Regions from separate parts of the Caulobacter sp. Root1472 genome, predicted to be linked through region 2. Evidence: riboswitches for the same ligand, from Rfam matches in the RefSeq annotation. Region 2 holds a riboswitch; the other holds the start of a gene.
What was found. A riboswitch is a leader RNA that binds a small molecule or an ion and turns the genes downstream of it on or off. The one in region 2 is predicted to bind glycine.
Positions count from the first base shown of each region.

Region 1: another riboswitch for glycine. It lies ahead of gcvT (glycine cleavage system aminomethyltransferase GcvT); the one in region 2 lies ahead of ASD47_RS02290 (TonB-dependent receptor).

Region 1 is NZ_LMFX01000016.1:70,744-76,482, reverse strand. Features, by position in the region: gene gcvPA (aminomethyl-transferring glycine dehydrogenase subunit GcvPA) at 1-834, opposite strand, end outside; gene gcvH (glycine cleavage system protein GcvH) at 975-1,340, opposite strand; gene gcvT (glycine cleavage system aminomethyltransferase GcvT) at 1,365-2,492, opposite strand; glycine riboswitch at 2,643-2,733, opposite strand; gene argS (arginine--tRNA ligase) at 2,787-4,619, opposite strand; gene ASD47_RS26650 (hypothetical protein) at 4,616-5,323, opposite strand; gene ispH (4-hydroxy-3-methylbut-2-enyl diphosphate reductase) at 5,482-5,739, shown strand, end outside.
Region 2 is NZ_LMFX01000001.1:559,427-565,165, forward strand. Features, by position in the region: gene purM (phosphoribosylformylglycinamidine cyclo-ligase) at 1-225, shown strand, start outside; partial or broken gene ASD47_RS27355 (hypothetical protein) at 229-341, shown strand; gene purN (phosphoribosylglycinamide formyltransferase) at 360-941, shown strand; gene ASD47_RS02285 (hypothetical protein) at 987-2,036, shown strand; glycine riboswitch at 2,205-2,293, shown strand; gene ASD47_RS02290 (TonB-dependent receptor) at 2,679-5,069, shown strand; gene ASD47_RS02295 (dipeptidase) at 5,141-5,739, shown strand, end outside.

The sequences.
Region 1 (5,739 bases), on a different contig from region 2:
GAACAGGCCGACATAGGGGCCGCCGAAGTTCAGGCCATTGCCGATCGACTGGCCCTCGGCCACGACGATGTCGGCGCCCATCTCGCCGGGCGACTTCAGCAGGCCGTACGAGACCGCCTCGGTGGTGACCACGATCAGCAGGGCGCCGGCGGCCTGGGCGGCGGCGGCGATCTTGCTGACGTCGGTGGCCGTGCCGAACACGTTGGGGGTCTGGACGACCACGCAGGCGGTGTCGGCGTCGATGGCGGCGATCACCGCGTCCTCGGCGTCGATGGCCGGCGCCAGTCGTTCGGTGGCGACGCCGGCCGCGTGGGCCAGGGTCTCGACCGTGCCGACATAGTGCGGGTGCACGCCGCCCGACAGCACCGCCTTGCTGCGGCGGGTGACCCGCGTGGCCATCATCACCGCCTCGGCCGTGGCGGTAGAGCCGTCATAGAGCGAGGCGTTGGCCACCTCCATGCCGGTCAGGGCCGCGACCTGGGTCTGGAACTCGAACAGCACCTGCAGCGTGCCCTGGGCGATCTCGGGCTGGTAGGGCGTGTAGCTGGTCAGGAATTCCGAGCGCTGGATGATGTGGTCGACGCTGGCCGGCACATGGTGGCGATAGGCCCCCGCCCCCACGAAGAACGGGCCCTCCGACGCCGAGCGGTTGCGGCGCGACAAGGCCAGCATCTCGCGCTCGACCTCCAGCTCGCCGGCGTGGAGCGGCAGGTCGACCACGCCCGTGCGACGGGCGACGGCGGGCACGTCGACGAACAGGTCGTCGATCGACTCCGCGCCGATGACGCCGAGCATGTCGGCGCGATCCTGAGGTGTGAGGGGGAGGTAGCGCATGAGACGGTGGCTTTCTTGGACCGCCCTCGTCCTTCGAGGCCGCTTCGCGGCGCCTCAGGATGAGGACTACTGAGATCGCAGTCGAACCTCATCCTGGGGCGCCCGCCCAGCGGGCCTCGAAGGACGAGGTTCGTGGCAGGCTAAAGGGTCGAGAGGAACGCTTCGTACGCGTCGCGGTCCATCAGGGCGTCGACCTCGGCGGGGTTCGAGAGCTTGATCTTAGCGAACCAGCCGCCGGTTTCCGGCAGGGCGTTGACGGTCTCGGGGCTGTCGGAAAGCTCGCCGTTGGCCTGGACCACCTCGCCCGACACCGGGGCGTAGACGTCGGAGGCGGCCTTGACGCTCTCGACCACCGCCAGGGCTTCGCCCTGCTTGACGGTCTTGCCGACGTCCGGGGTCTCGACGAACACCACGTCGCCCAACTGTTCGGCGGCATAGGCGGTGATGCCGACCGTGGCGATGTCGCCGGCGACTTCGACCCACTCGTGGTCCTTGGTGAACTTCATGGTCTGGGCCCTTTGTGTCTGGAGCTAGATCTTGCGCACGTAGCGGGTCGGGACGAACGGCGAGGCCACGACCTCGGCCGCCTGCGGCTTGCCTCGGACGATGACTTTCAGCGTCGAACCGACCACCGCCAGGGCGGGGGGGACGAAGCCGATGGCGATGGCGCCGCCGAAGCTGGGCCCGAAGCCGCCGCTGGTGACCTTGCCGACGACGTTACCCGCCTCATCGGCGATCTCCGCGCCTTCGCGGGCCGGGGCGCCTTCCAGCACCTTGAGGTTCACGCGTACGCGCTTGAGGTCGCCGGCCAGTTCCTTGAGGATCCGGTCCGCGCCCGGGAAGTCGGCGGCCTCGCGGCGGCTCTTGCCGACGGCGAACGGCATGCCGGCCTCGATCGGCGAGACCGTCTCGTCCATGTCGTGACCGTACAGCGGCAGGCCGGCCTCCAGGCGCAGGCTGTCGCGGGCGCCCAGGCCGATGGCCTTGACCCGCTCGTCGGCCAGCAGGGTGTTCCAGATCCGCTCGGCCTCACCGGCCGGTACGGAAATCTCGTAGCCGTCCTCGCCGGTATAGCCCGAGCGCGAGATGATGGCGTCGGTCCCGAAGGCGGTCAGGGCGGCGGTGTCCATGAACACCATGCTCGCCGCTTCCGGCACGTGGGCGGCCAGCACGGCGGCGGCCTCGGGGCCCTGCAGGGCCAGCAGCGCGCGGTCCTCCAGGCGCTCCACAGTGGCCTCGCCCTCCAGTGCCTTGGCGATGATGGCGTAGTCGTTGTCCTTGCAGGCGCCGTTGACGACGATGAACAGGCCGTCGTCGTCGGGGCGGGCGGTCATCAGGTCGTCGATCACCCCGCCCTGCTCGTTCAGCAGCACGGCGTAGCGCTGCTTGCCGGGCTTGAGGCCCTGATAGTCGGCCGAGACCAGCTTCTCGAAGCTCTTGGCCGGGTTCTCGCCGCGCAGCCGGGCCTGGCCCATGTGCGAGACGTCGAACAGGCCCGCATGCTCGCGGGTCCACAGGTGCTCCTTCAGCACCCCGTCCTTGTACTGCACCGGCATGTGGTAGCCGGCGAACGGCACCATGCGCGCGCCGGCCGCGACATGCGCGTCGTACAGCGGGGTCTTGTTGAGGTCTTCAGTGGACACGCTCTGGGCTCCAATCGGGGTCGGCGACGCCGCCCGGCTTTCGCCAGGTGGTCTCGCCCCCGCTGTCCCTTTGACCTGAGAGATTCCGGCCATGTCCGCTCGAAAGCGACGGGGCCTTGCTCCTTCGGCGGGCAATCGTTCCCGATTGCCTCTTTCCAGCGTTCCTAAACCCGCGCGGTCCTTTTGCCTGAGCGTTTCCGGGGCGGTTGCGCCTTCGGCCTCGGGACAGAATCCCGATGTCTCCCGCGAGGGTCGAGGCGTGTTTGGGCGACGACGCTTTCGGAGTCAACCGAAGAGCGCCGTCGCGCCCTACATCCGCTCCGGCGCTTCGATGCCCAGCAGGTCCAGCGCCAGTTCCAACTGCTTCAGCGTCGTCTGCGCCAAGGCCAGGCGCGAGGCCCGGACGGACGGCTCGTCGGCGCTCAGGATCGGGCAAGCGGCGTAGAACTTCGAGAAGGTCTGGGCCAGCTTGTAGGCGTGCTCGGCGATGAAGTTGGGGGCCTTCTTGTCGTAGGCCTCCGACAGTGCGCCCTCGAACGCGTCCAGCAGCAGGGTCAGGTCGCGCTCGGCCGGCTCGCCGACCACGATCGGGCCGGAGGCGACGTTCTGCTCGGTCGCCTTGCGCAGGATGCTCTTGATGCGCACCGACTGGTACAGCAGGTAGGGCCCGGTCTTGCCCTCGAAGCTGGTGAAGCGGTCGAGATCGAAGACGTAGGACGTGCCGCGGAAGTTCTGCAGGTCGGCGAACTTCAGGGCCGCGATCCCCACCTTGTGGGCGATGTCCTCGAAGACCTCGGGCGTAAGATCGGCGCCGAGGCCGGCCTCGCGCAGCCGTTCGCGGGCCTTCTCGCGCGCCATCTCGATCAGGTCGTGCAGCTTCAGAACCCCGCCGGCGCGGGTCTTGAACGGCTTGCCGTCGGCCCCGTTCATGGTGCCGAAGCCGATGTGCTCCAGCCCGCCCGGCTCGGCGTAACCGGCCAGGTAGGCGGCGCGGAACACCTGCTCGAAGTGGTCGGCCTGGCGCTGGTCGACGCAATAGAGGACCAGATGCGGATCGAACGACTGGCGGCGGTCCAGGATCGTGGCCAGGTCGGTCGTGCCGTACATGGCCGAGCCTTCCGACGACACCACCAGCAGCGGGTCGGGACTCTCGACCTCGACCACCGAACCGTCGGGCAGCTTCTTCTTCTTGGTCTCGCCCGGACGGGCGACGCGGACGATCCGGGCGCCCTGGTCGTCGACCAGCAGGCCCTTGGCCTCCAGCTCGGCGATCATCCCCGGGATTAGGTCGTTGGCGTCGCTCTCGCCCTTCCACAGGTCGAAATCGACGCCCAGTGCATGGAATTCGCGCTCCAGCGCCACGCGGCTGACCTCGACGAAGCGGGTCCAGATCGCGCGATAGGCGTCGGCTCCGCCCTGCAGCAGGGCCGTGGCCCGGCGAGCGCGGTCGCGGAACGCGTCATCGGTCTTGGCCTGGGCGGCGGCCAGCGGATAGGCGCGGTCCAGATCCTCAAGGCCCAGGTCGCGCAATTGCAGATGGACCTGAGCGCTCGCTTCATCGCCGACGAACTGGCCCGTGGCTTCGGATATCCAACTGTCGAACAGGCCGCGCTCGTCGCCGACCGAGACGATCAGCAGGCCCATCTGGAAGCCCCAGTCGCCGAAGTGGGCGTCGCCCAGCACCTGGTCGCCGCGGAAGCGGTACAGGCGCTTGATCGACTCGCCGATGATCGAGGCGCGCAGGTGGCCCACGTGCATCGGCTTGGCGACGTTGGGGCCGGCGTAGTCGACCAGCACCCGGCGCGGCGCGGGCAGAGGCTCGGCCCCGGCGCGCGGGTCGGCGGCGATCTCGCGGGCCCGGACCGACAGGGCCTCGTCGCTGACGCGCATGTTGATGAAGCCGGCGCCGGCGATCTCGACCGAGGCCAGGCGCGGGTCGGTCTTCAGGACCTCGACGACCTGCTCGGCGATCTCGCGCGGATTGCGCTTGGCGCTCTTGGCGGCCGCCAGGGCCCCGTTGCATTGGAAGTCGGCCAGGTCGGGCCGGTCGGACGCGGTGACGCGACCGAAGTCGGGAGACAGTCCGGCGGCCTGGAAGGCGGCCGCGGCCGCCTCGCTCAGGGACCGCTTCAAATCACTCATGGCTTGGCGACGTTTCCAGGTTGGGTCTGGGCTTGCTGGGTCTGGCCGGCGTTGACGCGGAAGCGCTTGCCGTCACGGTTGAAGGCGGCCATTTCCGGGGTCACGTCGAAGCCGATCAGGACCTCGAAATTGCCGCCGCTGACCTTTTCGTCGGCGCGCGGGATGGTGATGGTCTTCAGGGTCTCGGTGGCGTAGACGCGGTCCTGGCCGTCGCGGAAGTTCACCGGCAGGTCGAAATATTCCTTGGCCAGGACGTCCTTGTTGCGCTCGGTCACCGCGACCCAATAGCGATAGGTCTTCTGGCCGCCCGTCGCCTGCGGGCCGCGGCCCAGCTCGAACAGGATCTGGACCTGCATCTTGATCGGGTCGTTGCTCTTGTAGGCGCAGCCGGAGGACAGGCCCTGGATCTCGCCGGTATAGGCGGTCTGGGCGGCGGACTCCTTGCCGTCCTTGAACTCGACATAGCGGCTGGCGTCGTACAGCACCTTCACATAGGGGCACGGGCCGGCGTTGCGCAGTTGGGCCAGCGGAGCCTTGGGCTGGTTCCATTCATCATCGCGCTTCTTCTTCTTGGCGACCTGATCGTCGCCGCCGCCCTGGTCTTGGCTGCCCCGGCCGCCCGCTTGGGCGTGGGCGGTCGCCGCCGTGGCGGCGATCGAGAGAGCCATAAGGGCGCTGAGGGCGACGGAGAGAGTGCGGCGCATGAAACGTCCGGTTCGAGATTGCAAAGCTTGAGCGGGAATTCCCGCCAGCGTCATGGAGCCTGATAAAGGCATATGCGTGACGTCGCAATGCGCAGCAGATTTCACGCAGTTGCGGCCGGATGCTGGCGCGGATGGCCCGGAACCCTTAGGTTCGGCCCATGAACGCCCATTCGCCCATCCCCTCCCCCGGCCGCCGCGAGCTCCGCGTGGTCATGGCCAGCCCGCGCGGCTTCTGCGCCGGCGTCGACCGGGCGATCCAGATCGTCGAGCGGACGATCGAGAAGTTCGGCGCGCCGGTCTATGTGCGTCACGAGATCGTCCACAACCGCCATGTGGTCGACCGCCTGAAGGCGATGGGCGCGGTGTTCATCGAGGAGCTGCACGAGGCCCCGGCCGACCGCCCCGTGGTGTTCTCG
Region 2 (5,739 bases):
GGCCTGGTGCCCGAGTTCGACTGGAACGCCTGGCCCCTGCCCCCGGTCTTCGACTGGCTGCAGCGCGAGGGCGGCATCAGCGACCACGAGCTGCGCCGCACGTTCAACTGCGGCGTCGGCTTCATCCTGGTGGTCGCGGCGTCCGACGCCGAGCCGGTGCTGGCCGCCCTGCTGAACGCTGGCGAGGACGCGTTCATCTGCGGGCAGCTGGTCCAGGCGGCCTAGGTCGTGCGTGAAATCCTCGTCCTTCGACAGGCTCAGGATGAGGATTTCAATTCAGGCTCCAAGCAGCCGGCATCTCCCGTAGCCCTCATCCTGAGCTTGTCGAAGGACGAGGGCGGCCCCACGGAGCCATCCGCGTGACACACAAGACCAAGGTCGCCGTCCTGATCTCCGGCCGGGGCTCCAACATGGAGGCCCTGGTCCGGGCCGCCCAGGATCCCGCCTGCCCGTTCGAGATCGCCCTGGTGCTGTCCAACAAGCCCGAGGCGGGCGGCCTGATCACCGCCGCCGCGGCTGGCGTCGAGGCCCTGGCCGTGGACCAGAAGCCCTACGGCAAGGACCGCGAGGCGCACGAGCGCGCCATCGACGCCGCCTTGCGCGAACGCGGGATCCAGGTGGTGGCCCTGGCCGGCTACATGCGCATCCTGACGCCGTTCCTGGTCAATGCCTGGGAAGGCCGGATGCTGAACATCCACCCGTCCCTGCTGCCCGCCTATCCGGGCCTGGACACCCACGGCCGCGCGCTGAGCGCCGGCGAGGTCGAGGCCGGCTGCACCGTCCACCTGGTCACCGCCGGCGTCGACGAAGGCCCGATCCTGGGCCAGGCCCGCGTGCCGATCCTGCCGGGCGACACCGACCACATGCTGAGCGACCGCGTGCTGGAGCAGGAGCACCAGCTGTATCCGGCGACCCTGGCCGCGTTCGTGCGCGGGCTCTGATATTCGGGCTTCATCGGTCGCCGTTGCGTGGCTAGGTTGCGCATCATGAAGCGTGACCATTTACTGCCGCTGGGTCTCCGGCAGAGCCTGTCGGCGTTCGGAGAGCGTTTAGTCTCGGGTCCGGCGCCCGATGGCGCGATCCTGGAACGGATCCTGACAGACATCGAGGACTTGCCGGCCGACGCCGTCTCGCGCGCGGCGCATGAGATCAACGCCGGAGTGCGGCTCGGCTGGGTTCGTCCCGCGCCAAGAAAGCGGGGCGTCCTGGATCTGTTTCTGGGCGCCCCGGTGGGGCCACCGTCGGAACGCGAGCTGATGACCGCCGATCCGCGCTACGCCCGGCTTTTTCTCTTTCATTCCGACGGGCGGATTCGCGAGGCGGCGCTGGACGCCCTGGTCGAGCCGCCCGCCACGCCCTTTGCCTTCGCAGCGATCGCGCTTCGGCTCAACGACTGGGCCGAGCCGGTCCGGGCCGCCGCCGTCCGCTGCGCCGAACGGCTCTTTCCCCTCGCCTCTCCCGAGTTGACGGCTCGAACCGCGATCGACCTGGTCGACAAGGCCTTCCGTTGGCGAAGGTGGGGGCAAGAGCGCCAGGCGCTGGACGCGGTCTTCGCCAACCCCGCGGTGGCTGCCCATGTCGCGCCCCTATTCCTGACAGGCGCAAATGGGCCTCTCGCGACCCGGTTGCGACAACTGCTGCGTTATCCTGGATTCGATCGAGGCCTGGCTGAACTCGCCCGTGACGCGGTGCAGCCGTCAGTCCGGGCGACGGCGCTGAAATGCCTGATCGAGCGCAAGGTCCATTGGCCCGTCGGACACGGGTGGAAGTGGATCGACAAGGCCTATGGCCTGCGCCGGCGCGTCGTTTTGACCGAAAGCCGTGAACTGGCCACCGATCAGGATCCCGAGGCGCTAATTCGACAGGGGCTTGTCGATCGCTCCGCCGTCGTGCGCCGGGTTGCGGCCGACGCGCTGATCGAGCACCGCGCCTCGGTCCGAGACCTGGATCAACTGATCGCCCACATGACCGCCGACCGCAGTCCATCGATCCGCGAGCGCGCCGACTATATGATCCGCCACCCTCTCGGAACCTGACCACTTTCAGGAACTCCAGCGCACCCCGACTTGCACGAGGGCGAACAAAGCTCGCCTTGGACGCCGCGAAAAGCAGCGCGGGTTGCGATTCAAAACGGCGCCCCGCCGTCTGGCGCGCATGCGCCGCCGTCCCGAATTGACGCAAACTCGGTTGCGGATCCTTCTGTAGGCGCTCTCGCGGGAGAGACCGGGCCTGGCCCGGCGCTGAAGGCGAAACCGCCCCGGAAACGCTCAAGCAAAAGGACCGCGACGGCCTCGAAACGCTGGAAAGCAGGGCGCGTCTGCGTGCGCCCTCGCCGAAGGAGCAAGGCGATCCTGCATCGCTGAATCTCTCAGGCGCCAAGGACAGCGGGGGTGCGGAAGGCGGGCCACGACGGTCCGTCGCGACACCTCTCGGCTGCCCATGACCTGAAACAGACGTCCCGACGTTCCATTTCGAAAAAAGCGCGCACCACCTCAACACGATGACCCTCAGGGTTTTCGTGAGATCCTCATTGGCAAATACAATATGTAATATTTCCGATGTTCATAATTTAGACATGAGTGCGCATCACCTGGACTCGCTTTTATATTGTCGCCGCAAACAGCTTTTCTGAATTTACCGCGATAGACGAACCGTCGAGCTTTCTCCCGTCAAAAAGATTGGGGATAGTCATGACGAACACGCGTCCTTCGCCGGCCTTGCGCCGCTTCCGGGCTCTGCTGCTGGCCGCTTCGGTGCTGGGCGGCGCGACGCCCGCCCTGGCTCAGGAGGCCGACAAGGCCTCGACGGTCGATGAACTGGTGGTGACGGGGGCCCGGGTGTCGGAGGCCAGCGTCGCCATCGGCACCGACCACGCCACCGCCACGGTGTCGATCACCCGCGAGGCTCTGCTGTCGGCCCCGGCCGGCGTCACCGGCCTGAAGATGCTGGAGTCCCTGCCCGGCTTCAACGTCCAGGCCAACGACGCCCTGGGCATGTACGAGTTCGGCAATTCGGTCTCGGTGCGAGCCTTCAACTTCCAGCAGATCGGCTTCCTGCTGGACAATATCCCGATGGGCCGCAGCGACCAGTTCGGCGGCAGCCCGATCTATCGCTATGTGGACAACGAGAACCTGCTGCGGGTGACCGCCTCGGCCGGGGCCGGCGACGTCGCCCTGCCCAGCTACGCCTCGCTGGGCCCGATCGTCGACTACTTCACCCAGAAGCCGGCCGAGACCGCCGGCGGCTCGGTCAGCCAGACCCTGGGCAGCGACAGCCTACGCCGCACCTTCCTGCGCCTGGAGACCGGCGAGCACGGGGGCTTCTCGGCCTATGCCAGCGCCTCGATCATCAAGGGCGACCTGTGGCGCGGTCCGGGCACGATCGACCGCAAGCACTATGAGGGCAAGATCAACTACGCCCTGCCCAACGGCGGAAACATCAGCTTCCAGACCGTGCACAACGACTATTTCGACTATGACAGCCCGTCGATCACCAAGGCCCAGTACGCCGGAACGGCCGGCGACGTGTTCGGCCGCAAGGGCCGCGACTTCGCCTATCTCGGCCACGTGCCGCTCTCGACGCCGTTCGGCACGGCGGCCACGGATTCCAGCCTGCCGCAGACCACGGCCGGCGTGCCCTATTCCAACAGCAACTACGCCCAGTACTACAAGTTCGCGGTCAACAGCCGGCAGGACCACCTCTACGGCCTGACCCTGAACACCCCCGTCACCGACGCGATCGACGTCACCGCCACCGGCTATTACGAGGACAAGGAAGGCTATGGCGTCTCGCCCGAGGCCTACGCCACCTCGCTGGCCAGCTACAACGCCGAGCGCCTGATCGTCACCGGCCTGACCGCGCCCCGGGGTCTGCAGTACGGCCTGTCGGGCATCGACGGCACCCGCAAGGGCGTCACCGGCAAGGTCGCCTGGCGCGCCGGCTTCAACAAGCTGGAGGCCGGCCTCTGGCTGGAGGACGACGACTATCATCGCACCCAGGCGCGCTACAACGTGCAGGACGGCAATCCGGACGGCGCGCCGCTGTTCAACGAGCCCGTCCACCGGCAGCGCAACTATGTCTCGACCCGGCAGACCACGCAGTTTTTCCTGAAGGACACCCTGAGCCTGGTCGACGACAAGTTGAAGGTCGAGTTGGGCTTCAAGGCCACCGACATCGACTACAAGATCAGCGGCTATCGCAATCCGGCCGACTACATCAACAGCCGCCAGCCGACGCTGAAGGCCAACTGGAAGGACGATTTCCTGCCGCAGGTCGGCGTGGTCTATAACGTGAGCAGCCGCGACCAGATCTTCTCGTCCTATTCGGAGAACATGGCCCTGCCGCGCGGCGCCGACGACGTGTTCTCGGCCGCCAGCCCGGCCGTGACCGGCCCCAGGCCCGAGACCTCGACCAACCTCGAGCTGGGCTACCGCGCCAACCGGCCGACCTTCAACGCCTCGGTGGTGGTCTACAAGACCGAGTTCAAGAACCGCCTGCAGGCCTTCGCGGCCCTGGTGCCGGGCGGCGGCGGCACGACCGAGACCTTCTACCAGAACGTCGGAGCGGTGAAGGCCTCGGGCGCCGAGTTCAGCGGCCAGTGGAAGCCGGGCCTGCTGGGCGGCAAGATCTATTTCAACGCCAACGCCTCGTACAACAAGTCGGAGTTCCAGGACGACATCGCCAACTTCACCCTGACCCCGACGCCGGCGGCGCTGAAGATCGCCGGCAACGCGGTGCCCGACTTCCCCGAATGGCTGTTCCAGGGCGGGGTGACCGTCGAACCGACCGACGGGGTGGTGTTCAACGTCTCGGCCCGCCACATCGACGACCGCTATACCAACTTCACCAATAGCGAGACGACCAAGGGCTATACGATCGTCAACGCCTATCTCGACCTGGGCGACGGGTTCGGAGCCGGGCCGTTCGAGCAGATCAAGGCCCGGGTCAATGTCGATAACATCTTCGACAAGGACTATCTGGGCACGATCAACACCACGGTGAACACCCCGGCCAGCTTCCGGCCCGGCTCGCACCGGACGATCCAGTTCACCCTGTCCGCCGACTTCTAGGCCCACGTTCCGGCCGGTCTCGCCCTTGAGCAAAGGGGGCGGGACCGGCCGGACAGCGTTCGAGTGCATCCATGACCCGATCCATCCTGCTGGCCGCCGTCTCGGCCCTCGCTCTCGCCACCAACGCCCTCGCCACCAGCGTCCAGGCCGCCGAACCCGCCGCCTCGGCCCGCGCCATCCACGAGAGCCTGCTAACCCTCGACACCCACCTGGACACCCCGGCCAATTTCGGCCGGCCTGGGTGGGACATCCTGGACCGCCACGACGCGGCCAAGGACGGCTCGCAGATCGACTATCCGCGCATGGTCGAGGGCGGGCTGGATGGCGGCTTCTTCGCCATCTATACGCCCCAGGGCCCGCGCACCCCCGAGGCCACCCGCGCCGCCCGCGACGCGGCCCTGATCCGCGGCGTCGAGATCCGCGAGATGGTGGCCAAGCATGGCGACAAGTTCGGCCTGGCCCTGAAGGCCGACGACGCCGCGACGATCGCCGCCCAGGGCAAGCGCGTGGTGTTCATGAGCATCGAGAACAGCTACCCGATCGACGGCGACGTCACCCTGCTGTCGGCCTTCTACGCCATGGGCGTGCGGATCAGCGGCCTGGCCCACTTCAAGAACAACGACATGGCGGACTCGTCCACGGACAAGCCGGAGTGGCATGGCCTGTCGCC